3 regions of the Paraburkholderia sp. BL10I2N1 genome follow, and region 1 is predicted to be linked to each of the others. Evidence: riboswitches for the same ligand, from Rfam matches in the RefSeq annotation. Region 1 holds a riboswitch; each other region holds the start of a gene.
What was found. Region 1 has a riboswitch for cobalamin ahead of cobA (uroporphyrinogen-III C-methyltransferase). Riboswitches for the same ligand answer to the same signal wherever they lie in the genome.
Positions count from the first base shown of each region.

Region 2: another riboswitch for cobalamin. It lies ahead of B0G77_RS00925 (TonB-dependent receptor); the one in region 1 lies ahead of cobA (uroporphyrinogen-III C-methyltransferase).
Region 3: another riboswitch for cobalamin. It lies ahead of B0G77_RS29785 (CbtB-domain containing protein); the one in region 1 lies ahead of cobA (uroporphyrinogen-III C-methyltransferase).

Region 1 is NZ_SNWA01000002.1:172,620-182,578, forward strand. It holds gene cobN (cobaltochelatase subunit CobN) at 1-3,517, opposite strand, end outside; gene cobW (cobalamin biosynthesis protein CobW) at 3,524-4,597, opposite strand; cobalamin riboswitch at 4,814-5,086, opposite strand; cobalamin riboswitch at 5,200-5,426, shown strand; gene cobA (uroporphyrinogen-III C-methyltransferase) at 5,624-6,358, shown strand; gene B0G77_RS22730 (cobalamin biosynthesis protein) at 6,355-6,771, shown strand; gene cobO (cob(I)yrinic acid a,c-diamide adenosyltransferase) at 6,768-7,370, shown strand; gene B0G77_RS22740 (cobyrinate a,c-diamide synthase) at 7,374-8,672, shown strand; gene bluB (5,6-dimethylbenzimidazole synthase) at 8,656-9,318, shown strand; gene B0G77_RS22750 (DUF4136 domain-containing protein) at 9,349-9,951, opposite strand.
Region 2 is NZ_SNWA01000001.1:196,825-206,783, forward strand. It holds gene cobC (alpha-ribazole phosphatase) at 1-350, opposite strand, end outside; gene B0G77_RS00910 (adenosylcobinamide-GDP ribazoletransferase) at 335-1,093, opposite strand; gene cobT (nicotinate-nucleotide--dimethylbenzimidazole phosphoribosyltransferase) at 1,130-2,185, opposite strand; partial or broken gene B0G77_RS44005 (ABC transporter ATP-binding protein) at 2,249-3,037, opposite strand; gene B0G77_RS00920 (iron ABC transporter permease) at 3,034-4,080, opposite strand; gene B0G77_RS00925 (TonB-dependent receptor) at 4,125-6,065, opposite strand; cobalamin riboswitch at 6,153-6,404, opposite strand; gene B0G77_RS00930 (ATPase) at 6,624-6,986, shown strand; gene B0G77_RS00935 (cell division protein ZapA) at 6,983-7,297, shown strand; RNA gene ssrS (6S RNA) at 7,398-7,579, shown strand; gene B0G77_RS00945 (EVE domain-containing protein) at 7,707-8,165, shown strand; gene B0G77_RS00950 (SIMPL domain-containing protein) at 8,383-9,114, shown strand; gene lgt (prolipoprotein diacylglyceryl transferase) at 9,213-9,959, opposite strand, start outside.
Region 3 is NZ_SNWA01000002.1:1,724,469-1,734,427, forward strand. It holds gene B0G77_RS29765 (chemotaxis protein) at 1-378, shown strand, start outside; gene surE (5'/3'-nucleotidase SurE) at 425-1,213, opposite strand; gene B0G77_RS29775 (diguanylate cyclase) at 1,405-3,237, opposite strand; gene B0G77_RS29780 (CbtA family protein) at 3,737-4,483, opposite strand; gene B0G77_RS29785 (CbtB-domain containing protein) at 4,496-4,705, opposite strand; cobalamin riboswitch at 4,747-4,886, opposite strand; gene B0G77_RS29790 (histidine phosphatase family protein) at 4,931-5,512, shown strand; gene B0G77_RS29795 (PAAR domain-containing protein) at 5,855-6,235, shown strand; gene B0G77_RS44715 (PAAR domain-containing protein) at 6,228-6,764, shown strand; gene B0G77_RS29805 (hypothetical protein) at 7,030-7,332, shown strand; gene B0G77_RS29810 (lysozyme) at 7,332-7,907, shown strand; gene B0G77_RS29815 (hypothetical protein) at 7,894-8,304, shown strand; gene B0G77_RS29820 (histidine phosphatase family protein) at 8,675-8,890, shown strand; gene B0G77_RS29825 (MFS transporter) at 8,912-9,959, opposite strand, start outside.

The DNA.
Region 1 (9,959 bases):
CTTTGTAGCCATGCCGTTTGACGCCGTCGAGCCATTTTGGATTGACGACGCGCGAACGGATGACCCGCGCGATCTCCTCATGCAGCGTGCGAATACGGGGCGCGGCCGGATTGCTGTGGTCGGCGTGATAGACATGCGGCTGGTTGCCCGCCAGATGTCGCACCGCTGCGACCATGCCGCCCTGGAACTGGTAGTAGTCGTTCGAGTCGAGCACGTCGTGTTCGCGGTTGTCCTGGTTCTGCAGCACGACGTCCAGTGATGCGAGGCGCGTGCCGAACGCCTGCCGCGCTTCTTCGCCCGCACTTTTCTGCGCGTAGGCATAGCCGCCCCAGGCTTGATACGCGCCCGCAAGATCGCTATCCGTTTGCCATTGCCGCGTGTCGATCATTTCCTGCAGGCCCGCGCCATACGACCCCGGCTTCGCGCTGAATACGCGCCAGCCTGCCCGCCTGCGCGCCTCGGTTGCGTCCATGCCACCTGCGATCAATTCATCCCGCTCGCGCATGACACGCGCGCGTATCGGATTCAGGTCCTCGGGTTCGTCGAGTTCGGCTACCGCCTGCACGGCAGCGTCGAACAGATGCATCACGTTCGCGAACGCGTCGCGGAAGAAGCCCGACACCCTTAGCGTAACGTCGATGCGCGGGCGATCGAAAATCTCGATCGGCATGATCTCGAAGTCGGTAACGCGGTGGCTGCCCGGCGCCCACTTCGGTCGCACACCGAGCAGCGCGAGCGCCTGAGCGATATCGTCGCCGCCGGTACGCATTGTCGCCGTGCCCCACACAGAGAGGCCGATCGCACGCGGGTAGTCGCCATGCTCCTGGACGTGCCGCTCGACAAGCTGCTGCGCGGACTTGAGACCGAGCGCCCATGCGGACTGCGTCGGAACCGCGCGCGTGTCGACCGAATAGAAGTTGCGGCCGGTGGGCAGCACATCCGGGCGCCCGCGCGAAGGCGATCCGCTCGGCCCTGCTGGCACGAAACGTCCTTCGAGTCCCCGCTTCAGTTGGAGCATTTCCTGCGGGCCGCATGCGTCGAGGCGCGGCAGTATGTCGTTGCGCAGCCGTTCCAGAACACATTCCGCCTGGGGCAGCGTACAGGGCTCATGTGAAGCATCAGGCGCATCTTCATCGCACACGCGCCGCAACAGTTCCGCTGCCAGCAGTTCGAGACGTTCGCGCGTGTCGCCGTTATGTCGCCACGGCGCATCACTGACACGCTGCAGGATTTCGGGGCGTGGGCCGTCCCACGCTGCAGACCAGTCAGCCGACAAGGGATCGAAAACGTGATCGACCGCGAGGTCGCGCGCTAACGCGTCGATCAGACCGGCTTTCGCACCCTGCCCGTCGCCAACCGGAAAGCGCCCGAGCGCCAGCAACGTATCGCGGCGCTGCACCCCCTGCGGCGATTGCCCGAACGTATGCAGGCCGTCGCGGATCTGCGCTTCCTTCAACTCGCAGAGGTACGCGTCGGCACGCGTCAACAGCAGGTCTTCAGCGTCCTGCCCGTCCGGCACACTCAGACTCAGTTCCTCATGCAGGCGATGCTTGATGATGGTTTCCAGAATCGTTCGCCGCAGCAGCTTCGAACGACGCGGATCGACCATCAACGCTTCATAGTATTCGTCCACCTGCCGTTCGAGATCCTGTAGCGGCCCATAGTTCTCCGCGCGGGTGAGCGGCGGCATCAGGTGATCGATGATGACGGCCTGTGCACGCCGCTTAGCCTGGCTGCCTTCGCCCGGATCGTTGACGATAAACGGATAAAGATGCGGCATCGGCCCGAGAATCAGATCCGGCCAGCACGTATTGCTGAGCGCGACGCTCTTGCCCGGCAGCCATTCCAGATTGCCGTGCTTGCCGACATGGACGACGGCATCGATATCGAAGCGGTGCCGCAACCAGAAATAGAATGCGAGGTAAGCGTGCGGCGGCACGAGATCGGCGTCGTGATAGCTCGCGTAATCGCCGCCGTCGCGTGAACGGGCCGGCTGGATGCCGACGAACACATGGCCGCAGCGCCAGCCCGCGATCATGAAGCGCCCACGCCGGATCGTCGAGTCCTGTTCTGGAGGGCCCCAGCGTGCATTGAGCGCGTCGCGCGCCTCGGCGGGCAGTTGCTGGAAATACGTCAGATAGTCATCCAGCGAAAGACTTTGCAATGCAGGACGCAGATCACGCACGACGGGATCGTTCGTCACGCCCTGGGTCAGCGTGCACATCAATGCATCGCCATCGGCAGGCAAATTGTCGACGCGATAGCCCTGCTCTTGCAGCATAGCGAGTATGCCGACCACTGACGCTGGCGTATCCAGCCCGACGCCGTTACCGATCCGGCCTTCGCTTACCGGATAGTTCGCGAGGATCAGCGCGAGTTTCTTGTCCGAGTTCGTGATGCCCCGCAGGCGGCACCAGCGCCGGCTCAGTTCGGCGAGAAACGCCACCCGCTCGAGGTCCGGCCGATAGCGCACGACGTCGACTTCGGTGTGCGGACAACGATAGGCAAGCCCCTTGAAGCTGATGGCGCGTGTAATGATGCGGCCGTCTACTTCGGGCAACGCGATGTGCATCGCGATATCGCGGGAATTGAGGCCCTGATTGTCCTTGACCCAGTCGTCGCGGTTGCCGCCGCTCAGGATCACCTGCATGACGGGCGCATCGCCGGCGAGCGCCAACGGCTCGGGATCGTCAATCGCCGACGCGGCGAACGCCGTCGTGTTCAGCACTAACGCCACGTCGTGCTGTGTGCACAGCTGCTGCAGCACGTCGCGACTGACCGCATCTTTCAGAGACGTGATCGCAAGCGGCAGTGGATTCAGGCCCCGTGCATCGAGCGCATCGATCAGCGCATCGAACACAGCTGTGTTCGCCGCCTGCAAATGCGCGCGGTAAAAGAGGATCGCGGCAACCGGCGCGCCGGGGCGCCAGCGCTCCTGCCAGTCTGCCACCGTGGGCACGTCGCGTGCAGGATGATAGAGCGCTGCCGCCGGCAAAGGCTGAGGCAGTGCGGGCTCACGCCCCCAGCCGAACGCGCGGAAAGCGATGAAACGCAGGAACGCTTCCGCGTTTTGCGCGCCGCCTTCGCGCAGATAGCGCCACAGTTGGTGGCATAGCGTAGCGTCCGCCGTGCTGCGCGCGAGCAGATTCGGATCTTCCTGCAGATCGCCGGAGAACATTGCGAGCAGTTGCTGCCTGCGCCCCGCGAGCGCGACCACCTGCTCGATGCCATAAGGCCAGTACGTCTCGCCGCCCAGATGATCAACGATCACGACCTTCGCATGCTGCAACACGTCTTCGACGTAGAAATCCACCGACGCCGGCTGCCGCAGGAACGTCACGTTCGCGAGCCGCAGGCTCGGAAAATCCGCGCCCAGCCGCGGAAAAACGCTTGCGAGCAGGGACAACGTGGTATCGGCCGAACTGAGCACGACGATGTCCGCCGGCTGCTGGTCGATCCGTATGACGCCGGCGGTATCGTCGACGAAGCCACCTGGCGTGGTGCGCAGCAGATGCATACCGCGTTACACCTGTTGCGGCTCGGCGCTCAGCGCGACCGTCAGCGCCTGCTGCAGCGTCGCCTGATCGAGATCTTCGCCGATCAGCACAAAGCGGCTCGCTACCGGCTCACCTGCCTGCCAGCGACGATCGAAGTAACTGTCGAAACGACGTCCCACGCCCTGAATCACGAGCCGCATCGCCGCGCCGGGCAAGGCCGCAAAACCCTTCACACGGTAGATCGTGTGGTTCTCGACCAGCCCCTGCAATGCTGCGACAAGCGCTTCACGCGACGACACCTGCGCCTGAACGACAACGGAATCGAAATCGTCGTGATGGTGATCGGGATCGTCTGCGGACCCGTGATGGTCGTGACGCAGATGAATCGTGTCCTCCGATGCCGACTCAAGCCCGAGCAATGCGTGCAGATCGAGCTGCCCCAGATGCGCACGTACCACCTTGACCTGGGGCGGAATTTCGTCGCGGATCAGTGCCTCCGCGGCAGCCAGTTGCGCATCGGCAAGCAGATCGGTCTTGTTGAGAATCACCAGATCGGCGGAGGACAACTGGTCTTCGAACAGTTCGTGCAGCGGCGATTCGTGGTCGAGATTCGGGTCGGCCTTGCGCTGCGCGTCGACTGCCTGCGGATTCTCCGCGAACTGGCCGCTCACTGCGGCAGGCCCGTCGACTACCGTGACCACTGCGTCGACGGTGAAGCTGTTCTTGATCTGCGGCCAGTTGAATGCCTGCACGAGCGGCTTGGGCAGCGCAAGGCCGGACGTTTCGATCAGCACGTGGTCGATCTGGTCACGACGCTCAACCAGTTGCTCCATGACCGGGAAGAATTCCTCCTGCACTGTGCAGCACAGGCAGCCGTTCGCCAGTTCGTACAACTGCCCTTCCACCTCGCGGCCTTCCTCGTCGCAACCGATGCCGCAACCCTTGAGGATCTCACCGTCGATACCCAGTTCGCCGAATTCGTTGACGATCACCGCGATCCGGCGTCCGCCCGCATGTTGAAGAATGTGCCGAAGCAAGGTGGTTTTGCCGCTGCCGAGGAAGCCCGTCACGATCGTTACGGGAATTTTGCGCGTCTGCATCCTGACTCCAGGGTGGTGGACTGTTTGAAGGATGAAGCCCCGAACTTCACCGGATGCCCGCCCGCAACGCCCTGCGGCATGCTCACGCCGCGATGCGACAGTCGAAACGTCAGACGATCGTCGGGCAACACGCGGGGACGAAATACGGCCTTACGGAAACAACCGGAAGCTCAGTGAATTCGTGGACTACGCGGACCATGCGCCGCATCCCCGCGGCGCCAATCCGTATTTTCTGGCCGGTATCCGGGCTCGCGAAAACGCCGCTTCGCCTTCCCGCGCATTCGACATCACGCGCAGTGGACAGATGCTTGCCTGTCAGGTCATGACGCGCACGCATTGAAGCCGGCTTTGCATCGCTTTCACGATGCCTTCGCTTACCGTTGCGGGGGCAGCACAGGTTGGCCCGATCCGTGCAGGACAGGCTCCCTGTTTCCCGTTTAACTGCGTGCACAGAGCGTGCACGCGAGCACCAGAGTGCGTGGGAGTGTAGGCTCCGTCAAACCCGGCGTCAAGAAAACGCCCTGCCTGAAGGGACTCAGGGCAACTCAGGGCAACAGCGGGCAAGTGAAACCCCCTGCAGCCTGCGCCGGGCAAACCCGTGCTATCGTATGCGCGCGTTTGGTGCCCGCACGTGCGTTCGCATGTGCAGTTAAACGGGAAACAGGAAGCGCGGCAACGCGCCCGGCCTGTGCTGTCCCCGCAACGGTAAGCGGCCTGCGGACTTCGGTCCGCGCATGTCATTCAACGCCACTGTCTGCAACTGGCAGCTGGGAAGGCGAATGACATGAGGTCGTCAGCCCGGATACCGGCCAACGCAAGGGGCGACCGTCGCGATCGCCGAACGCCGGATCCGCGGGGGACGGAACCTGGTGCCTGAGCGCGACCGGCCGCGTGCGCGAGACGCGCGGTCGTTGCGCATGACGTGTGGCATCGCATGACCCATTCATTCTCCGGGCCCGTCCTCGCGACGGCCCTTCCGCTTCCGTCTCCCGCCAACATGGCGAGGCCCGCGCCGTGCTGCCCGCGATGAGCCGCGCCTGGCTGATCGGCGCCGGCCCCGGCGACGTCGAACTGATGACGCTCAAGGCGACACGCGCGCTCGGCGAGGCCGACGTCGTACTCGTCGACGATCTCGTGAATCCCGATGTCCTGCAGTTCGCGCGGACCGACGCCGAGGTCGTGTACGTGGGCAAGCGCGGCGGCCAGCCGTCGGCCTCGCAGGCCGACATTGTCGCCTCGATGCTTGCTCATCTACGCGCCGGGCGCAGCGTCGCACGGCTGAAAGGCGGTGACCCGTTCGTCTTCGGCCGTGGCGGCGAAGAGCTACAGGCGCTGCAAGCCGAAGGCATTCGAGTCGAAATCATCAACGGCATCACGGCGGGCATCGCGGCGCCGGCAGCGATCGGCATTCCTGTGACGCACCGCGATTACGCGCAGGGCGTCGTGTTCGTCACAGGTCATGGCGCGGGCAGCAGCGAGCCGGACTGGAACGCGCTCGCCGCCACACGCATGACCCTCGTGATCTACATGGGCATGCGTCGCCTGAACGAGATCGTCACGGCGCTGTTACAGGCCGGGATGGATCCGCAAACACCCTGCGCCGCGATCGAATCGGCGACGCGCCCCGAGCAGCGCCATGTGCTCGCCCAACTCGATACGCTGGCGGACCACGTGGCCAGCGCCGGACTCGGTTCGCCCGCGATTGTCGTGATCGGCGGCGTGTCGGCGCACGGCATCCCATCGGCGAGCCACGATCGATGAAGACGCTCACCGTGGGCATCGGTTGCAGACGGCTGGCTTCGGCGGAACAGATCGAGGCGGCGGTAACGGTAGCGCTCGCGGGCAGACCGTTCGACAACGTTCGCGAGGTTGCGACGGTCGAATCGAAAGCCGAGGAACCTGGGTTGATCGAATTCTGTGTGCGTCATGCCCTCCCGTTGCGAAGGTTTACACGCGAGCAGATCGCCGGGTTTGGCGCGGTGCCGACGCCCTCTCACACAGTTCGCGGGCTCGCAGGCGTCGACGGCGTCTGTGAGCCCTGCGCGCTTCTCGCTTCTCCCGACTCGATATTGATCGTCGGCAAAACGGTGGTCGGCGGCGTAACCGTCGCGATCGCCTCCATCATCACATCGTCACGCAGCACGACAGGATCCCGGCAACAGGAAACGCCATGAAAACAGATCTCGAATCGCATCAACGCATGACGCAGCGCCGCCGCGAAGGCCACGAAAAGAAGCAGGCCGCAGCAACCGTCGAGAAAGGCCTGCTGATCGTCAACACCGGCACTGGCAAGGGCAAGACCACGGCCGCCTTCGGCATGGCCGTGCGCGTGCTCGGACACGGGATGAGGCTCGGCGTCGTGCAGTTCATCAAGGGCGCGCTCCATACGTCTGAACGCGATTTCCTGGGCGCCCAGGCGCATTGCGATTTCGTCACGATGGGCGACGGCTACACCTGGAATACGCAGAATCGTGAAGCCGACATCGCCACCGCCCGCAAGGGCTGGGACGAAGCGCGCCGGATGATCGAAAGCGGCGACTATCAAATGGTGATTCTCGATGAACTGAACACGGTATTGAAGTACGAATACCTCCCGCTCGATGAAGTGCTCGGCGTGCTGACCGCGCGCCCCCACATGTTGCACGTGGTCGTGACCGGACGTCACGCGCCGGACGCGCTGATCGAAGCCGCCGACCTCGTCACGGAAATGCGCATCGTCAAGCACCCGTATCGCGAGCAGGGCGTGAAAGCGCAGCGCGGCGTGGAGTTCTGAGCGATGCCCGCGTGCCCCGCCCTGTTCGTCAGCGCGCCCGCGTCGGGTCAGGGCAAGACCACGATTACGGCCGGACTCGCCCGCTATCACCAGCGGATGGGGCGTCGCGTGCGGGTCTTCAAGACAGGGCCGGATTTTCTGGACCCGATGATTCTCGCGCGCGCAAGCGGTGCACCCGTGCAGTCGCTCGATCTGTGGATGGTCGGCGAAGCGGCCTGTCGCACGATGCTCGCCGAGGCGGCCGCCGAAGCCGATCTGATCCTGATCGAAGGCGTCATGGGCCTCTATGACGGCACGCCGAGCAGCGCCGATCTGGCGACGACGTTTGGCGTACCGGTCGTCGCCGTGATTTCAGCGAAAGCGATGGCGCAGACGTTCGGTGCGGTTGCTTTTGGGCTTGCGAACTACCGGCCGAACGTGCCGTTTCATGGCGTGTTCGCCAATCGCGTCGGGTCGCCGCGTCATGCGCAGATGCTGGAAGAAGCGTTGCCAGCCGGCATGCAATGGAGCGGATATATCGCTAGCAAGGACGATATCGAACTGCCAGATCGCCATCTGGGTCTGCACCAGGCAGACGAAATAGCGGACCTCGACGCACGGCTCGATCGCGCCGCCGACGCGCTTGCGCAGACGCGGCTTGTCGAACTGCCGCAGGCGGTCGACTTCGGACCGGTGGCGCGCACGGCGGTCCCCCGTCTTCTCGACGGCAAGCAGGTCGCGGTAGCACGCGATGCAGCGTTCGCATTCATCTATCCCGCCAATGTTCAACTGCTGGAGACACTGGGCGCGCGCGTCACGTATTTTTCCCCGCTCGCTGACGAACCCGTGCCGCAATCCGCCGATGCGCTCTATCTGCCCGGCGGCTATCCCGAGCTGCACGCGGAGCGGCTCGCGCGCAACACGTGCAGCGCCGTTACCATTCGCGCTCATGCAGCGTCCGGCAAACCGCTCGTGGCCGAGTGCGGCGGCATGCTGTATCTGCTGGAGACATTGACCGACACCGGCGGCAAACGCACGTTGATGCTAGGCGTGCTGCCAGGCCACGCAACGATGCAGACGCGGCTCGCGTCGCTCGGGATGCAGCAACTCGACGGCATGCACGGCACGATGACCGGCCACACGTTTCACTACTCGCATATGACGACGACCATGGCGCCGTACCTCACGTCCGTGCGCCCGCACTCTGATGCGCGAGGCGAAGCGGTGTACCGGGCTGGTAAGATCGTCGCAACCTACATGCACAGCTACTGGCCCTCCAATCCGGCCTTCGCGGCCGCACTCTTTCATGGCGAAGCGTTTTAGCGATTCCGATCTCGCGGCGGTCTATCGGGTCATCCACGAGCGGCGCGACATGCGCCATTTCGTGCCCGACCCGGTCGATCCCGCCGTGCTGCAGCGGCTCCTCGATGCGGCGCACCATGCGCCGAGCGTCGGCTTCATGCAGCCATGGCGCATCGCTCGCATCACCGATGCTGCGCTGCGCCGTGCCCTGCATGACGCCGTCGAAAGCGAACGGCTCAAGACCGCCGATGCCCTCGGCAAGCGGCATGATGAATTCATGAAGCTGAAGGTCGAAGGCATGCTCGAGTGCGGCGAACTGCTGGTGGTGGCGTTGATGGATGGACGGGAGAAACACGTGTTCGGCCGCCGCACGCTGCCGGAGATGGATCTGGCCTCCGTTGCATGCGCGATCCAGAACATGTGGCTCGCCGCACGCGCGGAAGGATTGGGGATGGGCTGGGTGTCGATCTTCGACGTCGACGCGGTCAGCACGCTGCTGCACATCCCCGCTGGCGCGAGGCCTGTTGCGATCCTGTGTCTCGGGCATGTCGACGAGTTTTACGCGCAACCCATGCTTGAAACCGAACGCTGGGCGTCACGGATGCCGCTCGACCAGTGCGTGTTCGAGAACCGCTGGCCTGAAAGCGACGGCACTGACTCCGCGTAGCGGCAGCCGTAGCCGTAGCCGACAGAACAGCTAAGGCGTGACCGGGCTGACGGACTCGATCCCCGGTGCCCTGCCCGTCTCCACGCTCCCGAACGTCACGCGCCAGTCCCGGTTCCCTGCATAGGGCATTCTGGCCAGCGCGCTTTTGACTAGGTAAGGCACAGCGTGGAGCGGGTCCGCGTCGCGATCACTCTTCGTCACGGTGACCTTGTAGACTTCCTGACCGCTCGTCCGATCGAAAAAGCGCATGGTCAGCGAGTGACGATAGAGCCGTCGCCCAGGAAAAACACTCGTCGTCGCTGGTGCCTCACACGCTTCGGTTGTGCTCTCACAGCCCGCGACGTCGACAACGACCGCCGCCGCCCGCGTATCGTAGGCCAGCGACACGACATATCGCGCACGTTCCTTCGATGCCACGGCGAACCCGTAGCGCGCGAGTTCTTCGCGCACAAGGGCTTCGTATTGCGCATGTTCGGCAGTCGCCTCCTGTGGCGACGTACGCGCAAAGTCATAGGTGCGCTCGTCAGCCAGCGTGGCGGACAAGGGCGATACGCGCACATCCGTCTTGACGCCGGCGCATCCGGCAAGCATCGCCGCGACGAGCGCGGCGCTGAGGATCAACAGGGGTTTCAAGTTTGTCC
Region 2 (9,959 bases), on a different contig from region 1:
CCGCCATGTGCGCGAGCGTGCTGAAGATCGGCAGCCCATTCGTCGAGCAACGCGCGGTCGATTGCGTCCCAGCGTTGCTGTTCCCACGCGCCGAAATCCATCTCCTGCAGACGCGGGTCCGTGCGCCACTGACAGCCGCAACAGGCTGCCCACGATTCAGCCACCGATGCGCAGCGTCCAAGCGGGCTGGTCAGCGTAACGTCGGGCGCCGGTATGTCGAACTGCGCGAAGCGACTCGCCAGTGCTGAGACGCAAGCCTGCGGGTCGCCTGCAAGCGGTACATTGCTGCGACCATAGCAAACGCCCGCCTCGACCGCGACCGCCGGATGACGGATCAGAACGAGATCCATGCAAGCCCCGTCAGATAGATCGCGAGTTCGAAGACCTGCTGTGCAAAGCCGAGGCAATCGCCGGTGTAGCCGCCGATGCGCCGCACGAAATAGCGCCCCAGGGCGAAGCGAAGTGCGATCAGCACGACAAGCGTGGCGCAGCCCGCGCGCCAGTCCGGCCAGAAGAGCCATGGCAGTCCGAATGCGGCAACGAGCGCCAACGCACCGGGCGTCATGCGCTGCGCAACGGGCCTCGCCTTGCCTTCGGGCCGGACGTAATCGAGCGTCGCCAGATAGCTGATCGCGCAGGCGCGGCTCGCCGTGTGCGCCGTCACAATCAGCGACGCAGCGCGCAATGGCGGCAGCGAGACTAGCGTCTGCCATTTCAACGCGAGCGCAACCACGAGCGCAATGGCGCCGAACGCACCGATGCGCGAGTCATGCATGATGCGCAGCACGTCGTCGCGTGTGCAGCCGCCGCCAAATGCATCGCAGCAGTCTGCGAGACCATCCTCGTGAAACGCGCCGGTCAATAGCAGCGTCGCGGTCATCGACAGCAACACGGCGACGCCCGCCGGAAACACGCGCAACGCCGCGAGATAAACGAGCGCGCCAACCCCGCCCACCAACGCGCCGACGAGTGGAAAATACCGCGCCGCCGCGTTGAGATAGTGCGGCTCATAGCCGACCCAGCGCGGCACCGGTACCCGTGTGAAATAACCCAGCGCAGTAAAGAAATAACGCAGTTCGGCAAGCGGATTCATGATGGCGCGGCCCCTCTACATCCGTATGCGATTGGCTCAGGCGTCGCGGTCAGCCACACCGGCGGATTCGAAACTCGCCATCTCGTTGATGAACGCGACTGCCGCGCGCAACAACGGCAACGCCAGCGCGGCGCCGGTGCCTTCGCCCAGCCGAAGATCGAGCGAGAGCAGCGGAATCGCGCCGAGATAGTCGAGCATGCGCCGATGTCCAGCCTCATTCGACGCATGAGCGAACACGCAGTAGCCGCGCACCTCAGGCGCAAGCGCATCGGCAACGAGCAGCGCGGACGTCGCGATGAAACCGTCGACGAGAATCGTCATCCGCTCCTGCGCCGCCGCGAGGTACGCACCGGCCATCATCGCGATCTCGAAGCCACCGAAGGTGGCGAGCACATCGAGCGGGTCGTCGCTGACTGCGTGAATGGCAAGCGCCGACGCCAGCACGTTGCTCTTCTTCGCGAGACCGGCGTTATCGAGACCGGTGCCGCGTCCGACGCATTCGTCGATCGGCACGCCACAGAGTCGACTCATCAGGCACGCGGCCGCCGACGTATTCGCAATGCCCATCTCACCGAGGCCGATCACATTGGTACCCAGCGCCGCGTGATGGCGCACGCGTGCCGCGCCGGCCTGCATGGCGGCGAGCGCTTCTTCACGCGTCATCGCAGGCTCGTGCGCAAAGTTTCGCGTGCCTCGCGCGATCGGAATATCGACGAGTACATCCGACGGCGGCAACGGCGTCGCCACCCCCGCGTTGACGATTTCGAGCGTGAGCCCCGCCACGCCGCTCAGCGCATTGATCGCCGCGCCGCCCGCAAGAAAGTTGCCGACCATCTGCGCCGTGACGGCCTGCGGATACGGACTCACGCCTTCGTGCGCGATGCCGTGGTCGGCGGCGAATACGATCATCGCCGGACGTTCGATGGTGGGACGCGTCGTGCGCTGGATCATGCCGATCTGGCGCGCGAGCGACTCGAGACGGCCGAGGCTGCCAGGCGGCTTCGTCTTCGTGTCGATGATGTGCTGCAACTCGTTACGCAAGGTCTGATCGAGCGGTTCGACAACTGGTAACGCAAGTAGGGAAGAGGTCATGTTCATTTTCGTTGAGGGATTATTTGTGTCCTGATGCGTCGCCCGGCGCATGCGCGGGTGCATCGCGGGAACGAGTGCTTCATGGTCGCCGTCGCGGATCAGGATGAGCGGATAACCGAAGGCGCGGCTCGCGAGCGCCGGTGTCAGCACGTCGCGCGCGGCGCCCGCGTGCGCGCCGCCGTTTCCTTCGAGCAGTAACGCGTGCGTCGCAAAACGGCGCGCAAGATTGAGGTCGTGACACGAAAAGATGACGATTCGCGGTGTGTGCTGCACCCACGTCGTCAACGCTTCGAGGCAATCGATCTGGTGATGCAGGTCAAGATGCGACAGCGGTTCATCCAGCAGCAACAACGGTGCATCCTGACACAGCACCGCAGCCAGCGCGACCCGCTGACGCTCGCCGCCCGAAAGCGACAACACATCGCGCGTCGCCAGAGGGGCAAGGCCCAGCGTATCGAGCGCCGTGTGCGCCGCCGCGCGATCTTCGGCGCCTTCCCAGCCCCATCCCGAGAGATGCGGAAAGCGGTTGAGCATCACGATGTCCAGCACGCTCGCGCTGAACGCGTCGTGTTCGCCCTGCGGCATCAGCGCGCGGCGGCGTGCAAGATCGACTGGCGACCAGTCCGCGACGCGAAGGCCGTCGACTTCGACATGGCCTGTCGCGGGCGCAAGCAATCCGGCAAGCGCCGAGATCAGCGTCGTCTTGCCGGCACCGTTCGGTCCGGCGATGCACCAGACTTCACCGGCATAAAACGTGTGCGTGAAATCGTCGAGCAACGTGCGTGCGCCTGCACGCAACGTCACACATTGCGCACTAAGTGCAGGCGCATTGAGGGAAGGACGCGTCATCATCGCCGCCTGCGCAAGAGCATCCACAGGAAGACGGGCACGCCCGTCAACGCCGTAATCACGCCAACCGGCAATTGCGCCGGTGCGATCACGGTGCGCGCAACCAGATCGGCGCCCATCACGGCTACGCCTCCGGCAAGCGCGGCTGCGGGCAGCAGCATACGCTGGTCATTGCCGAAGCAAAGCCGCAGCATGTGCGGCACGACAAGGCCGACGAAGCCGATGGTGCCGCCCGTCGTGACGGCAGCGGCTGCTGCCAGCGAGGCCACGAGGTACACCCGCAAACGCAGCCGCATGACGGTGACGCCGAGCGCGTGCGCGGCCGCATCGCCGCGCAGCAGCACGTTCAGTTGCGGGGTAACAGGCACGATTGCGACGAGCCCGATCAGCACCGCGACAAGCGCGACCCATGGCGTGCCGCCGCCGTTCAGGTCGCCAGTGAGCCAGAACAGCATGCCGCGCAGACGGCTCTCCGGCGCGACGCTCAGCAGCAACGTGATGACCGCGCCCCAGCCCGCTGCAATCACGACGCCTGTCAGCAGCAAACGCGGCGATGTGTCCTGCGGCTCGCCTCGCCACAAGTCGTGACGTGCCAGCCCCAGCACAAGCAGGATCGACAGCAATGCGCCGGCAAATGCGCTGGCGTCGACGATCCACCATGCGCAACCCGCGATCATCGCGACAAGCGCGAAGCTGGCCGCGCCGCCCGACACGCCTAGCACGTACGGTTCGGCGAGCGGATTGCGCAGCAGCACCTGCAACAGGGCACCGGCAACGGCGAGCAATGCGCCGCACGCAAATCCGGCAAGCGCGCGCGGCAGGCGCAAGCTGCGGACGATTTCCCCCGCGAGGTCCGTCGATGCCAACGCGCTGCTGCCATGCCACGGCAGCAGCGCAGCCAGCACGCGCAGCGGAGACACGGGCACGCTGCCAAGCATGAGCGATGCGACAAACACGACGACCGCCAGCACGCCGAGCACGAGCCAGATCGTCGCGGCGCGCTTCGCGGTCATGCCGGCAACGGTACGCAGTGCGAGGCGACTCATGGGCGTGGTTTCAGAAGACACAATGGCTCAGTACACCATGCGCATCACTGCTGCTGCCAGCCGAGCGTGAGCCAGGCGCCGCGTCGTGGCGTGTTGTATGTGTAGGCCAGTTCATAGTCCTTGTCGAAGAGATTCTGGATCTGCGCCGCCACGTACCACGCCTTCGTGATGTTGTAGCGCGCGGACAGGTTCACTACACCATAGCCGCCGAGCGTGTTGCCGGTATCGTCGCGCTCGCCGCTTACGATCCACTCGCCGCCCACGCGCCATCCGGCAACGTCGCGGTTCACCGAGAGCGATGCGAAGCGGCGCGCGCGCCGATTCAGATCGGTGTTCGTGTCTTCGTCGACGGGATTCTGCAACGTCACCGAAGCACGCACGTCAGTCTTGCCCAGATGGCCGCTCCACGATCCTTCGAGCCCCTGCACCTTCGCCCGCCCGACGTTCTGCGCAACATACACGCCCGGCGTGACCTGTTGATACTCGATCAGGTTCGTATAGCGCGTCTGGAACGCGGTCAGTCGCAACACGCCCAGGGCATCCGATGCGTACTGCAACGCCGCTTCAATCGAATGACTGTGTTCAGGCTGGATCGACGGATTGCCGCTCCCCGGAAAGTACAGATCGTTGAAGGTCGGCGCGCGGAACGCATTCGACCAGCTTGCGGTCACCTTCCAGTGCTCGTTCAGATCGTGGCCATAGCCGAGATAGTAACTGTTCGCGCCGCCGAAATCGGAGTACTGGTCGCGCCGCACGTTGGCCTGGAACTGGCTTCGGCCGAAGCGCCCCGTATAGCCGATAAACCCGGAGTCCACGTGACGGGCGGGCGCGCCGTACTCATCCGAATCGAGGCTCTGGTCGAGATGCTCGTAGCCTGCCTTGACCTTCTGCTGCGACGCGAACGTGAAATCGTTCTGCCACGTGTACTGATTATTGTCGGTGTTGAAGTGGTCGGCATAAAGGCCGTTCAACGCCGTCGTGCTGCGATCGTTGCCCGTCGCGACGACGAAGTGCGTCGCCCACCAGTCGGTCACGCGACCGTCCGCGAATGCCGACGCCTGCTGAACCCTGCTGTACAGGTTGTTGAGATCGGTGGGCGCGCCGAATGGATCGTCGAAGCTGTTGTTTCCGTTCGACTGGAAATAGCGGATGCCCGCGTCCCACCTGTCGTTGAATGTGTGGCGCAGCGATGCCGAGATGCTTTCGTTCAGATAGCCATTGGCGTTCGGATTGACCGGCGCGAGCGCGGGATCGATCGACGAAAAGCCATCGTCTTTCGTCCGCGCGAGCGACAGGCTGAAGGTCGTCGCGCCGTCCCTGTCGAGCGCACCGTTCACGCCGGCCTGCTGGCTTTGCGTGTGATAGCTGCCGTAGCCGACGGAGAAATTGAAGCGCGGTGGATGATCGCCGCCGTCCTTCGTGAACACCTGCACCACGCCGCCAATCGCGCCGGAACCATACAGCGCCGACACATTGCCGTTCACCACTTCGACGTGATCGACCTGGTCGAGCGGGATCTGCTCGATCTGTGCGCTACCGAGGCTGACCGAATCGACACGCACACCATCTATCAACACGAGCGACTGCTGTGCCGAAGCGCCCCGCAGGAATAGACTCGAGGACGAACCCGGGCCGCCATTGCGCACGATCTGCGCGCCGGGCGCGAGCTGCAGCAAACCCGGCAGATCGCGCGCCGTGGTGTCGGCGATGTCCTGCTGGTCGAACCGCGTGGTCTGAGGGATCGCGTCGGCGAGCGGCTGCGCGCCGCGCTCCGCAGTCACCACGATCGGCGTGAGCGTGGTGCTGGCGGACTTCGTGGCGGGAGCGGCCGTTGTGCTGGAGGTTGCAATGTTGCCCGGCGCGACCGACGGCGCCGTATCCTGCGCGAGCGCAGGCGCTTCATCCGTGGTTGCGGGCAAGGCTTGCGCGCCGAGCGGCAAGCCGGCCACGGCGAGTAGTGCCGTGCCGGCGATGGGCGTGTACATCCGGTTGTTTCCTGTGGATAGCGTGCCCGGCCTGCTTCCCCGCGAGCCGGTGCGTAACAGGGCGGTCCGCCGGCGTGAAGCCACGCGGACGACGCCCCTCACTCTGGCCGGTATCCGGGCTGGCGACACATCGACCCGCCTTCCCACGCAAGAATTGCGCAGTGGCATTGCGCGCCTCGCCGGAGACGCGCCCAGGTCGACCTGCATGACATCATGCGGTCGCTTACCGTTGCGGGGGCAGCACAGGTTGGCTCGTCCTGGCGGACGCGGCTTCCTGTTTCCCGTTTAACTGCGCACGATGTGAAAACGCGCGCGGGCACCAAAGTGCCGCAAGTGTAGGAGGGGCTTCCTGGGGCGTCAAGAATGGTCGATTCCTGCAATTCGCGTGCGCACGTCGCGTGCAATGTGAGCAAAGTTTCCGCATGTCACAGGCACGAAACTCGCTCGAAACAGGCATAAAGCAGGTATAAAGCAGAGATGTTACGTCTCGAAACGAGACAATTGTCGGAAGCTGTCACATTCCGCGCTAAAATGCCGTGTCTTTAGAGGACGCAGCACATGCTCACCGAACTCGAAACACTCTCACAGAATATTGGCCGGCTGATCGAAATCAGCCAGCGTCATCACGAAGCGCGTCGCGCGCTTGAAAAGCAGCTCGCCGACGCTCGCGCAGAATGCGAGGCCGCGCGTGCCGAACTCGAGCAGATGCGCGAAGAGCGCAACGCGCTGCAAGCGGAGCGCGATTCGCTTTCATCGAAGATCGACGACGCCCAGGTGCGGCTGAACGCCATCCTCGAAAAACTCCCGCGTGCGAAAGCGCACGCCGAGCCGGACAATCAACTTGATCTGCTCGCGTCGTCGCAGCAGGAAGTCGAAACCGAAGCCGGCGGCGACGTCACCCGCCACGGAGAAAATGCATGACCACAAAGCAGATCGAAGTCTCGATCCTGGGCCAGCCCTATCGTCTCGCCTGTTCGTCGGAAACGGAAGCCGCACTGCTCGAAGCCGTTGCTCGCGTCGATGCGGAGATGTCGAAGATCCGTTCGACCAGCAACGTTCGCGGCCAGGATCGCATTGCCGTCATGGCTGCGCTGTCGCTGGCATCGGAACTGCTTAAGTTGCAGGCTAGCGTACGTCACGGAGAATCATTTCCCGCCGAGGAAATCCGGCGTACAATGCACTCAATGAACGAACAGCTGGGCGCGGTAATCCAGCAGTACGGTGTGCAGTAAAAGTTGTTCAGAGGCAGGCCATCTGGAACATTGGGCCCGCTTCGGATTCAGAGCAATTCGCGAGGTAACCTCAAGCGTCTGGATCCAGTCAGTTTTATCAGCTTCCCTGCCTGGTTCGCCAAGGTCATATATTCCTTGAACCAATGCCATGTGCACGGTTGCGGAAATTTGCAGCACGGGTGTGCGCGTCACTCTGTCTGATGTACCCGAAGTGCTGCTAACTGCGACCAATTCTGAACTCCCGGTTCAGGATGCCGGCCTAGCGGCTATGGCGGGGACCTATTCAACGGCATCGGACATTCGTCCGATGCCGTTTCCGTTTGTAGTGTTCCGTTCGTAGTTCCGCATCGCTAGCACCGCGTCACGCATTGCGCTTATCCTGTGTTCTTCTCAACGTTCAAATCGACTCATGCGCTACTGGCTAATGAAGTCCGAACCGGACGAAGCAAGCATCGACCACCTCGCCAAAGCCGCTCGGCACACCCTTCCCTGGACGGGCGTGCGCAACTATCAGGCGCGCAACTTCATGCGCGACATGATGCAGGTGGGCGACGGTGTTCTCTTCTATCATTCGAGTTGTCCAGAGCCAGGCATCGCCGGGATCGCAGAGGTATCGTCGACGGCCTACCCCGACCCCACCCAGTTCGATTCGAAAAGTCCGTACTACGATCCGAAATCGAGCCGCGAGACACCGCGCTGGATACTGGTCGACGTGGCCTTCAAGAAGAAGATCCCGTTGATTCCGCTCGCAAAGCTGCGCGAATATCCTGAACTTGCGGACATGCGTGTGCTTGCCAAAGGCAACCGGCTGTCCATCACGCCGGTCACTGAAACCGAATGGCGCTTCATTACAAAGCAACTCGCCTAGCGGCTGTGCGCGACATCGCGCGGCATCGCCTGGCCGGACCGTCGCGTAGAGGAACCAACCTGATCTTACAGACGCCTAACTGATCTGCAAGCACCGTGCCACTCCGATGCACGGTGCCTGCATCGCGACAGCCTCGGCGGGCGCCCGATTGGACTTCAACTGCCTCCCGCCCGATATGAGGCATCGCTTACAACCTGTTCGAAGAAGGAAGCAAACGATGACCAGAAAACACGCACTCGCCTTCGCTCTCGCTGTCGCGTCCGCGGCACCGCTCGCGTTGTCGCTGGCGCCAGCAACCGCCCGCGCGCAGACTATCGTGCAGAATCAGCCGTCGGGCGTGTTGTCGCTGTCGGCGCAGGCCAGCACGGAAGTGCCGCAGGATGTCGTCAACATCACGCTGTTCTATGAACAGGAATCGAGCGACCCAGACTCACTCACCAGCACGCTCAACGAGCGCGCTGACGCGGCTCTGCAAAAGGCCCGCGGTGTGGCTGGCGTCACCGCGCGCACCGGGGCGTTCTCGATCTTCCCGTCAACCGATCGCGACGGGCGCATCTCCGCGTGGCGTGGCCGCACGGAAGTACAACTCGAGTCGCACGACTTCGCTGCGGCATCGAAGCTCGCCGGACAGATGTCGTCGATCATGCGGGTCGGCAATGTGTTGTTCTCGCTGTCGCCGGAAGCGCAGCGCGCCGCCGAACAGAAGCTCACAGGTCAGGCGATCGCGTCGTTCCGTCAGCAGGCCGCTTCATCGGCACAGGCGTTCGGCTACAACGGCTACACCATTCGCGAAGTCAACGTCGGACATAACAGCTTCATACCGCGTCCGATGATGATGATGAGCGCCCATGCAATGAGCGCCGATGCCAAGACCGCCGCGCCGATGCCCCTCGAAGGCGGCACGTCCACGGTGACGGTGAATGTATCGGGTTCGGTCCAGATGAAGTAATACGGCGCGCTCCATTGGGGCGTTTCGTTCATTGCCCGCAGAAAGGCAAAACGCCACGGCATGCCGTGGCGTTTTGCCTTTCTGCCTGTGAAGACGCATCAGTTCGCGCCGACCGCCTGTGATTGCTGACGCTTGCCGCGCCGATACGACCACACCAGCAGCGCGATGCCCACGAGGACCATCGGCAGCGAAAGCCACTGCCCCATCGAAAGCCCCAGCGCCAGCAGTCCCAGAAAATCGTCCGGCTCGCGTGCGAACTCCACTGTGAAGCGGGCCAGCCCATAACCGATCAGGAACACGGCGGACGCAGCACCCACCGGACGCGGCTTGCGCGTAAAAAACCACAGCACGAGGAACAGCGCGACACCTTCGAGCGCGATCTCATACAGCTGCGACGGATGCCGCGGCAGCATGTGATATTGCGCGAACACATCGGCCAGATGCCAGCGCGTCGTCAGTTCCGGATGCGTGGCGAGCCAGCCGGCGTCCTCATTGGCGGCACCCGGAAACAGCATCGCCCATGGCGCCGACGGATCGGTCACGCGCCCCCACAACTCACCATTGATGAAATTGCCGAGGCGCCCCGCGGCGAGCCCGGTGGGCACCATCGGTGCGACAAAATCGGTGACCTGCAACCACGTGCGCTTGCGCTGCCATGCGAACAGCACCATCGCGAACGTCACGCCGAGAAAGCCGCCATGAAACGACATGCCGCCTTCCCAGACCTTGAAGATATCGAGCGGATGCGCGAAGTACCAGTTCGCCTTATAGAACAGCACATAGCCGAGCCGGCCACCGAGAATCGTGCCGAGCACACCGTAGAACAACATGTCGTCGATGTCTTT
Region 3 (9,959 bases), 1.6 Mb from region 1:
GACTCCGGCTTTGCGCGCAAGCTGATCGAGCAGGCGCTGAGCGCGATCGGGGCAGACTACGAGATGGCGAAGACGGGCGAGGAGGCCTGGAACAGGCTACAGAATCTAGCCGACAAGGCCCAGGCGCAGGGAAGGCGGGTACGGGACACCATCGCCCTTGTCCTGACGGACCTGGAGATGCCGGAAATGGACGGCTTCATGCTGACACGCAAGATCAAGGGCGACGAGCGCACGCGTGACATTCCGGTCCTCATCCACTCGTCGCTGACGGGCGCCGCGAATGAAGCGCACGTGAAGAACGCTGGCGCGAACGGCTATGTCCCGAAGTTTGCGGCAGCCGAACTCGCCGGCGCGATTCGTCAGGCTCTTGCGACCTGAGCCGGCGCGGTCCGCCGGCGATCACCCTGCGCTGGGCCTGACCAGTTCATTCCGCGCTCTGCAATGCGGCTGCCAGCGTGGCAAAGGTCTGTTCGTCGGTACGATCGAAGTTGAGCGGAGTGACCGACACGCGGCCTGAGGCCACCACGGCCGTTTCGCTATCGGGCGCGTTCTCGCGCGGCCCGCGCTGAAAGCGCAGCCAGTGATAGGCAAAGCCGCGCGGGTCGACCTGCGGCACCACGTCGATCCCTTCGACAAGACCGACGCCCTGCCTCGTCACCGTGAGCGGCCCGGCAACCGCGGCGTCGACGTCGGGGAAATTCACGTTCAGACACGTCGGTGCATGGTGCGAGACCGCGAGCAACTGGCGGATCACGCCGGGCGCGAGCGCGCGCGCCGTATCCCAGCGGACCTTCTCGCGGTCGCGGAAGGCCTGGCTCAATGCGATGGCGGGCAGGCCGAGCAGCAACCCGGTCATCGCCGCGCCGACGGTGCCGGAGAACATCGTCTCGACGCCGAGATTGGCGCCGCGATTGATGCCTGAAAGTACGACCGTTGGCGGCGCATTGACCATCAGATGACGCACGGCCATCACGACGCAATCGCCCGGCGTACCCACGACGCCGAAGCGCCGTTCGCCCTGCTGGGTCACGCGCAGCGGCGAATGCAGACTGATCGAATGCGACGTGCCGCTCTGATCGTGCTCAGGCGCGACAACCCAGACTTCGTCTGCAAGCTCGGCCGCGACGGCTTCGAGCACCGCAAGACCGGGCGCATCGATGCCGTCGTCGTTCGTCAACAGCACGCGGGGCACTTTGGATTCAGCGAGGGACATCGCGAGGTTCTCCTTTCGATCCGGACATCATGTCACGAGCGGATCATTATTCCAGAGATCGCGGCGTCCCCGGATCGAGAAATGTGCGGCTGACGCACAACGGGCCGGTTGCACGCCATTGCAGACGACTCGTGGATATCCACTGCCGACGCCTACCCGACCCGTTCCATCCGGTTCGGCCTGAAGCCCCTTCACGCTGTCACATCGCCCACGTCATACGTGTCCGCCACACAGGTGCGGTTGCGGCCGCGTTTCTTTGCCGCATACAGCGCCCGGTCCGCAGCCGCCACCAGTTCGCTTGCGGTTCCACCCTCGCACGGCCGCCGCGCCGCCACACCCACGCTGATCGTGACGATGCCTGCGCCGCTCGCCGCATGGGGAAGCTGCAGCGCCTCGATGCCCTGCCGGATGCGTTCGGCTACCAGCAACGCGTCCTGCTGGCCGGTTTCCTTCAGAACCAGTGCGAATTCTTCGCCGCCATAACGGGCCATCACATCGGCGGGCCGTCTTGCCAGGTTGGCGATTGCCTGCGCGATGGTGCGCAGGCAATCGTCGCCGCCCTGGTGTCCATAGTGGTCGTTATAGCTCTTGTAAGCGTCGACATCGACCATGATCACGGCCAGCGAGCGTTCGCTTTCCGTGCGTGCCTGCTGCTGCCATTGGAACCCCAGCTCACGGTCGAAGTGGCGCCGGTTGAAAAGCCCCGTCAGGCCGTCGCGGAACGCGAGTCCCTGCAGCTCGCTGCGTTCTTCCGCAAGGCGCTGATCCGCCACCTTGCGCTCGGTGATGTCGTGGGCCGTCGCTGTCAGTGCTTCGGGCTCGCCGGAAAACGGATCGATCACAGGTCGAAGATAGGTTTCCATCCACAGAATCCGGCCATCCGGGCGCGGGAAGCGGCTCACCTGGGAGGCCTCCGTCGCGTCACGTGCCAGCCGGCCGATGGTGGCGGCCAGCGCCTCGCGATCCTCGGGCAAGACAAGGTCCGGGTAATACACGCCTACGAGATCGTCGGGCGCCCATTTCATGACGGCCTTCGCGCGTGGCGAAACATAGGTGAGACGGCCATCGAGCGACATGCTCATGACGATGTCAGTCGCGTTCTCCGCCAGGATCCGGTAGCGGCGCTCACCCTCGCGCAGCAGCCCGACGAGGCGGTTGCGCAATGACTGGGTGACGCTGATCGGCAGCGCGATGCCCAACGCAGCGAGCAGGAACAGTTGCAGCGCGAAGATGCGCCCTTCCATGCTCTGATAATGAAACATCCAGAGCGGTCCCAAACCGCGCATCGTGAAAGTGACCGCAATCGCAAGGCATAGCAGCAAACCCAGCAGCACGCCGGCGAGATCGGCCTGAAACGCCAGCAGAACGATCGGCGGGAGCGCCCAGTAAAGCAGATGAAAACGGCTTTGCCCGAATACGCCCATGGTCACGACGCAGACCAGTAGCAACAGCAGCCCCGTCTTCCAGCGGCGCTCGGGGTGCAAGAGGCCCTTTACTTCGCCGGTCCAGAAGACCACCGCCGCCGGCGTAAAGAGGACGAGACTCAGCGCATCCGAAACGAACCAGTTGGCGAGGTTCGGCAACATATACCCGCTGAGTTGTCCGCGCAGCAAGGTTACGGCGACGAGCCCCGACAGGACGGGCGCAAGCAGGATGGCGCCAGCGAGAAAGCGGATGAGCTGCTTCGGACGGATCAGTTCGACGACCGACGAGATACGTGGCGCGAAGCTGAACGCCACCAGCACTTCGAGCATGTCGGCCGCAGTGTAGGAGGACGAGACCGCGAGACTCAGGCCGAGCAGATTGGCCGCGAGATTGCCCGCCAGCCCACCGGCAAACACCCAGGCCACCCGCCCCGGGCGCGCCACCATCATCTGCGCGAGCAGCACGGCGTTGGTCAGCCAGATTGGGGCGATTTCGCCGGCCATACTCTTGAGTGCCCCGCTCGCCATGCAGGTGAGCATCGTCGCCACGAACGCAAGCGACAGGGTCCAGAGCGGTCCGGCCCATCGGCGTGAACGCAATGACTCAGCAAACGCCTTAAACCCAGGAGTTGGCCCTTCGGATGACAGCCCCATTTCTTCGCTCTCTCTGGTTCTTTTTCTTGCAATCCGCGGAAATCCGCGGACGATACGCCAGCTTCGCTGGGGTCAGGATATTCCGGACATCGCCCCTAGACCCCATCGGGAGAAGCGGTAAACCGCCCTTACGAATCTGCTTATCGGCAGGTTGAGCCGGATCTTGAGACTTTCTTCATGCGACTCTCACATTAAAAGCAATTCAACCTTGGACTTGCGGGCACCAGCCGCGCGGGCGCGGACAATGTCCCGCACCATGGCAAGACGCCGAACGCAACCGTGGCGGCACGGTCGGGTTCGGCGTCAGAAACACGCGGATGGGATTGGGCTTGCTAAATGATGTGAAGAATACGGCTGCCGAGAGTTCCGGTGAAGCCGGCGCCTGCACGGCCAACCGCACGACTTGAGCAGCGATGCAGCCCGGGCGCCGGAAGCAGTCAGCCCGCTACTGCCAGGCCGACTTGCCAGCTGCACGCCCACCCTGCTGCGCGCGCTCACTGCGTTCGACCAGCCAGCCGAACAACAGGCCGATGGTCGTCCAGACGATCAACTGCATGCCGATGGCCGCAACGCGGAAGTGCCACAGCAGCGTCGCCGGAAAGGCATCGGGTACTTCGTTGATCGTCGGCAGAGCGATCTGCACCGCCGCGATGATCGCGACGTATACCAGGCCGCCCACGATCGCCGCATTCCACTGGCCGAAGCGCGCGACTGCGCGTCCTCGCACCTTCAGCGAGAACACCAGTGCGGCAATTGATATCGCGATCATCAGGAAGAACAGCCCGGTACGCTGGCCGATCGTTTCAGGGTCGCCGATCGATGGTGGATTGGCCGGGTACTTGAGATTCGGCACGATCACCAGCGCAATGAACGCCGCCGCCGCAAGCGCCGCCGACAACGCGCGCGGACCGAGCTTGCCGACCCGCCCGTACGCATACGCGAAGGTGAGCGAGAACAGGCCGCCGAGGGCCGCGCCATAGACCACCACGCCAGTCAGCAAGCCGAGACCCGCCTGCGTTTCACGGCTGACCAGTTCCGGCTCCGCCGCTTCGCCGCGTGCGGCGGCGGCTTTTTCTTCGAATGAAATAGCCTGATTGACGTGCGGTTCACCGGCCACCCGGGCGAATGCGAACGTGAGCAAGCCCGCGGCGATGCCTGCGAGCATCCCGCGCAATAACAGTTTGCCTACCATGAAGTTTCCCCGTTAGTGACAGGGGAAGCCGAGCAGATGGCGAGCGTCGTGAACGAACTCGTGCACGTACATGCCAGGAACCAGCGAAGTCGCGCCCTGTTCGGCGCCGACGAAATACAGTGCGAGCAACAGCAGCAAGCCGCCGAAGACCACCCACGGAAGCAGTTCGCGCAGGGGGATCGGTGTCGGTTGAGCAGTTGGCTCGAAAACGGTGTCAGTCATGACGGAACTCTCCAGGGGTTACGCGCCCCGATAGTCGAACAGGAAGGGATGACACGAAGCTCAGGTCTGGCTTTCGGCTTGTGGATGAACCGATTACAGTGGCGCGACCGCGCCGGGCTTACACCGGCTTCCTCGCTTCGGTGCCGTTATTCTACGCGCTAAACTTCGCTGCGCAGCGCGATGAATGGACAAAGCGCGCGGTACTTTCAACCAGAAGGACACAGGATGCAGACACGCCTGCTATTGATCAGTCACGCTGCAACGGCGGCGCTGCGCAGCGGACGGTTTCCCGCCGACGATCCGCTGGACGCGTGCGGTCTCGCCCAGGTCGCGGCATGCCGCGCGCGCGTGATGTCGCTGGCTGGTAAGACGGATGCGGTCTTCTGCAGCCCCGCGGCATGCGCGCGTGACACGGCTGAAGGGCTTGGATTCACCGCCGTCCCCGTCGAAGCGCTGGCCGACATGAACCCGGGGCAATGGCGTGGCAGGCGTCTTGCAGACGTCGCCAGCGAAGAAGCCGATGCGCTGGCGGCATGGGCTCGCGAGGCCGGGGCGGCGCCTCCCGATGGCGAGTCGTTCGCAGCGGTGCGCCTGCGCGTCGGCGGATGGCTCGATGCGCTCGAGCTGGATCACTCCTCCACGGCCGTCGCCGTCACGCATGCCGCCGTGATCCGGGCAGCGATCGTTCATGCGCTAGGTGCTTCACCCGAGTCGTTTGCGCGCATCGAAATTCCACCGCTTTCGGTCGTCGAATTGCGGTGTTCGATCCGCGGCGGGTGGACGTGGTGGGCCGCCCAGACGCAGTGAGCATCGTTGATGTCGCGGTCGTCGCAGCCTTGCGCGATCGGGATCAGAACCGGTGGCGGATACCGGCTGCGATCAGCAACTGGCTGCGGCTCGCTGAGGGATCGCGCTCGTTTTGATGACCGGCGGTACCCCTAACGACGGGCGCTGATACAGACCGGCACGAAAAGCCGACCTCGCAAGGGTCGGCTTTCTTGTTGGTGGCAGGGCTGGAGCATCCGCGCGACCTGTTGGCCGTCATTGCCTGGCAATTCTTGAAAGAACGTCTGAGGAATTACGGCTATTCTGGAAAGGGTACGCTTCCGGGGTGGTGAAGCAGTGCTTATTTATATAGGAGACTTAAAGATGCAGGAACAGCAGAAAAACGAAACGACGTACCTTTTTGTCACCATCGGTTCGCGCACCAGGCGCGGCGGGCGTGTCACCCGGGTAACGACCCAGGTGGAGACTAACGGACAGGGCCTCGCCCGTGTGGGCGATGTGGTCACCTACGACGACGGCAGCGCGGCCACCATCATTGACGGCGCAGGCTGTGCCGCTCTCTGTGAAGATAAGCCGCTCGCGCTGGTCGGTTCACGTCTGAGCAACGGCGACACGATCACGGAAACAATGCAGGATGAATGGGGCATCACGGTCCGCCATGGCGAACAGATTCCCGGCCTGTTTGATCCATCCTATACGATGCCCCCGACCGTTGCCACGCACGAAGGGGGCACCGATGCGTAAGGCAGCGGTACGGAACGGCGACCCGACGACAACGGGCGGTTTTGTCATTGGTTCCTCGACGAGGATTACCGATCACGGGAAAAAGGTCGCGCTGGATGGCGACGTGGCGACCTGCGGCAACTGCAAGGGGACCCACAGGATATTCGGAACGGGCAAGGGAATATCCGATAAGGGGCGCAACGTTGTTGTTGACGGCGATTCTGTACTTTGCCCGTGCGGGAAGAACTGGGTAATCGTCGGCAGCAATCCGGGATACTTTCTCAACACGGACCGGGGTTCGGCGGGCGCGAGCAACGCGGCGAGCGCGGCGCAATCCGTCATTGTGACGGGCGCACCGGCTGCAACCTACGACGAACAATTCACGCTAACCGATGCCGCAGGTAAAGCGCTCGCGGACACGTATTACACCGTTCGCCTGCCATCGGGTGAACTGCAACACGGGATTACCGATTCATCCGGCAGAACGGCACGTTACAAGACGGATGGCGCGCAACGCCTGCGTGTTTACATGGGTCACAAGGAAGCGTAATTGACCATTTACTATGCAGCCGTGGAAGGCGATCCGCTCGGCAATGGGAATGGAAGTCACGTGATCGGCGGTGCGCAACATGCAACCATCGAAGGCCCAGACGGCCGGACGCGCGGGCAGACGCACCTAGGACAAAAAGCGTGGTGTTCAGTGTGTCAGTCTTTCAGTGAAATCGTTGCGGGTGCGGGATATCGGACTATCTGCGCGGCTGGGACGGTATCCTGGACGCACAGGAAGCGGTTGGCGGCGATATCGGGCTTTGCAAATGCGAACGGCACCCGCGCGTCGTGTCTTCTATGCAAGTAGCTGCAAATACATCGACAGCGGCAGCGCGCCAGCAGTCAGCGCGCAAGCCAGTTCGGCATCCGCGCCACGCGCTACCTATGACGAACAGTTCACGCTCAGGGACGGTGAAGGCCGCGCGCTCGCGGACACGTATTACACGGCTCGCATGCCTGCCGGCGAACTGCAGCACGGCGCAACTGATTCGCAGGGACGCACAACGCGCTATGAGACAGACGGCGCTCAATCCATCCGAATTTACCTTGGTCACAAACAGGAGGTCTAATGCCTGATGCACTCGCAACCGCAGTAACAAACACCAGTCCGAATTCAAGCGTAAACGTCCAAACGGGCCGGCTTTCCAAGCCTTGGTTTGTATCTAATGACGGGTTGTCATTTATCGCCGTGTGGGAATCGGGTACTCTTAACGGCATCTACGGAGGTCACAAAGTAATCGAAGGTTTTATTCTGATGGCGTACCGTGATAATGTAGGAATTCCGACAGTCGGATGCGGGCATCGCATCCTTCCTTCCGATCACATCAATGTCGGGGATACCATTTCCTTAGAACGCGCGCGAAACCTCAAGAAGAAGGCTATAGAGCAGGTTGAGAAGCGCCTAAACTCTGACATAAAGGTACCTTTATATCAATATGAATACGATGCTTTGGTGAGCATTGTCTACAATTGTGGTGCGGGAGATGGCGCTAAGGAGATAATAAAAAAAATAAATTCCGAGCATTACAAGGAAATGCCAGATTATATTTTGCATTATCGTGTAGGCACAAATAAGGGGGTTGGCAACCGGCGTGTTGCTGAGTCGCGTTTGTTCAAATCCGGGGTTTATGATGCTTCTCACTAGCCCCCGCCTTATCTGTCTAGCGTCCCTCGCTATCTTATCGGGCGCGGCAGCTGCAAAAACTAATCCTGATTGCCTGAAACATCTTGGCGGCGGTTATGGGGATGCGGAATGTTATCACGGCCTGAGCGTTGACATTGCGGCAGAGAATAATCGACTCTATAAAAGCATTAGAGTAACTATTCCCGCTGAAAACGTTCATACAAAGTTACTCGATGAATATATGAAAGCACAGGATGACGCGATCAAATATTGCGAGTTACAACGCGATTCAGGTGATGGATGGAAGGCGGAACACGATGGTTCAATGTTTCCGGCCATATTCGAACAGTGCATTTATGATGCTCGTAAAGCACAGAACAAGTTTCTCAAAGACATATTAAATATGACTAAATGGTGAGAATCAGCCCCACTTTGGCAGGGCTTTATGCACGACTTTTTGAAACAGGGAATTATGATGCGCGGCATGGGAAAGGCATTGTTATATAAATCGGCCAAGTGCCTTATGGTGGACTGATTTTCAGGTGGCGGCATGTCGTAACGACACTGCGAAACAGGAACTTGAGTTTTATAAGTGGCTTGCTTGTCCGGATTATATGGAATCATCGAAAAAACCAAAATGTGACGCAATAACAAAAATTCTAGGCGCGCAGCATTGAGATTGCCCCGCTTCGGCGGGGCTTTTTGTTCGAGCGTCAAGCGCGCCTGTTCCTGCGCCTCGCTCGTTAGTCGGCCCTTCAGAATTAGCCGAAGCCAAGCGTGGCAAGGGGTTGCCGCAAGATCGTGTTTCCCAGAACTCCCAGAAGCAATATTCCTCCACGGCCGTCGCCGTCACGCATGCCGCCGTGATCCGGGCAGCGATCGTTCATGCGCTAGGTGCTTCGCCCGAGTCGTTTGCGCGCATCGAAATTCCGCCGCTTTCGGTCGTCGAATTGCGGTGTTCGATCCGCGGCGGGTGGACGTGGTGGGCCGCCCAGCCGCAGTGAACATCGTTGATGTCGCGGCGCTCACCCTGCACGCGACTCGCGCGGCACACCACGCAACAAGGCGACACCGCTAGCGAACAGCAGCGCCGTCAACAGATACAGCGCGTTATCCATGCTGCCCGTGTGCACCTTGATGAGGCCGATCACCCAGGGGCTCACAATCCCGCTCGTAATGCCGATACTGCTGATGAGCGCAATCCCGGCTGCCGCGGCGTTGCCCGACAGATAGCCGGACGGCACCGTCCAGAAGATCGGCAGCGCGGCGAAAATCAGCACAGCCGCCACCGACAGGATCGCCAGCATCGCGGGAAAACTGCTCAGATGCAGCGTCAGCAGCGACAGCGCGATGCCGCCGCCAATCGTACACACCGCGAAATGCCGGCGACGTTCGCCGTGTCGGTCCGAGCGGCGCGCGATCAGGATCAGCCCAACCGCGCCGACCGCGTTCGGGATCACCGTATAAAGGCTGATCCACAGCACGTCGTGCACGCCAAAATCGCGGATCATCAGCGGCATCCAGAAGTTGAGCGTCAACGACGCACAGGTCAGCGAAAAGTAGATGAACGCGAACAGATAGACACGCGGATTGCGCAACGCATGTGCGAACGAATTCGACGAATGTCCGTGCGCGGCCTTACGACCGGCGTCGCGCTGCGCAATCAGGTGCTCCTTTTCCGCCGCGCTCAGCCACTTCGCGTGCTGCGGGCCATCGACCAGCCAGAACGCCGCCGCAAGGCCAAGCAACACCGCCGGCGCGCCTTCGATCACGAACATCCATTGCCAGCCCAAGAGGTTCAGCACGCCGGCCATATCGCGCATGATCCAGCCGGAAAAGAGGCCGCCCAGTACGCCCGCCACCGCCACGCCGGCGAAGAAAATCGACAGCACTGCCGCTCGCCGGCGCGCGGGATACCAGTACGTCAGATACAGCACGATTCCCGGGAAAAAGCCCGCTTCGAATACCCCGAGCAGGAAGCGCATTGCATAGAAGTGCGAAGGCGTGGAGACGAACATCATCCCCATCGACGCAAGGCCCCACAGCAGCATGATCCGCGCAAACGTGCGGCGC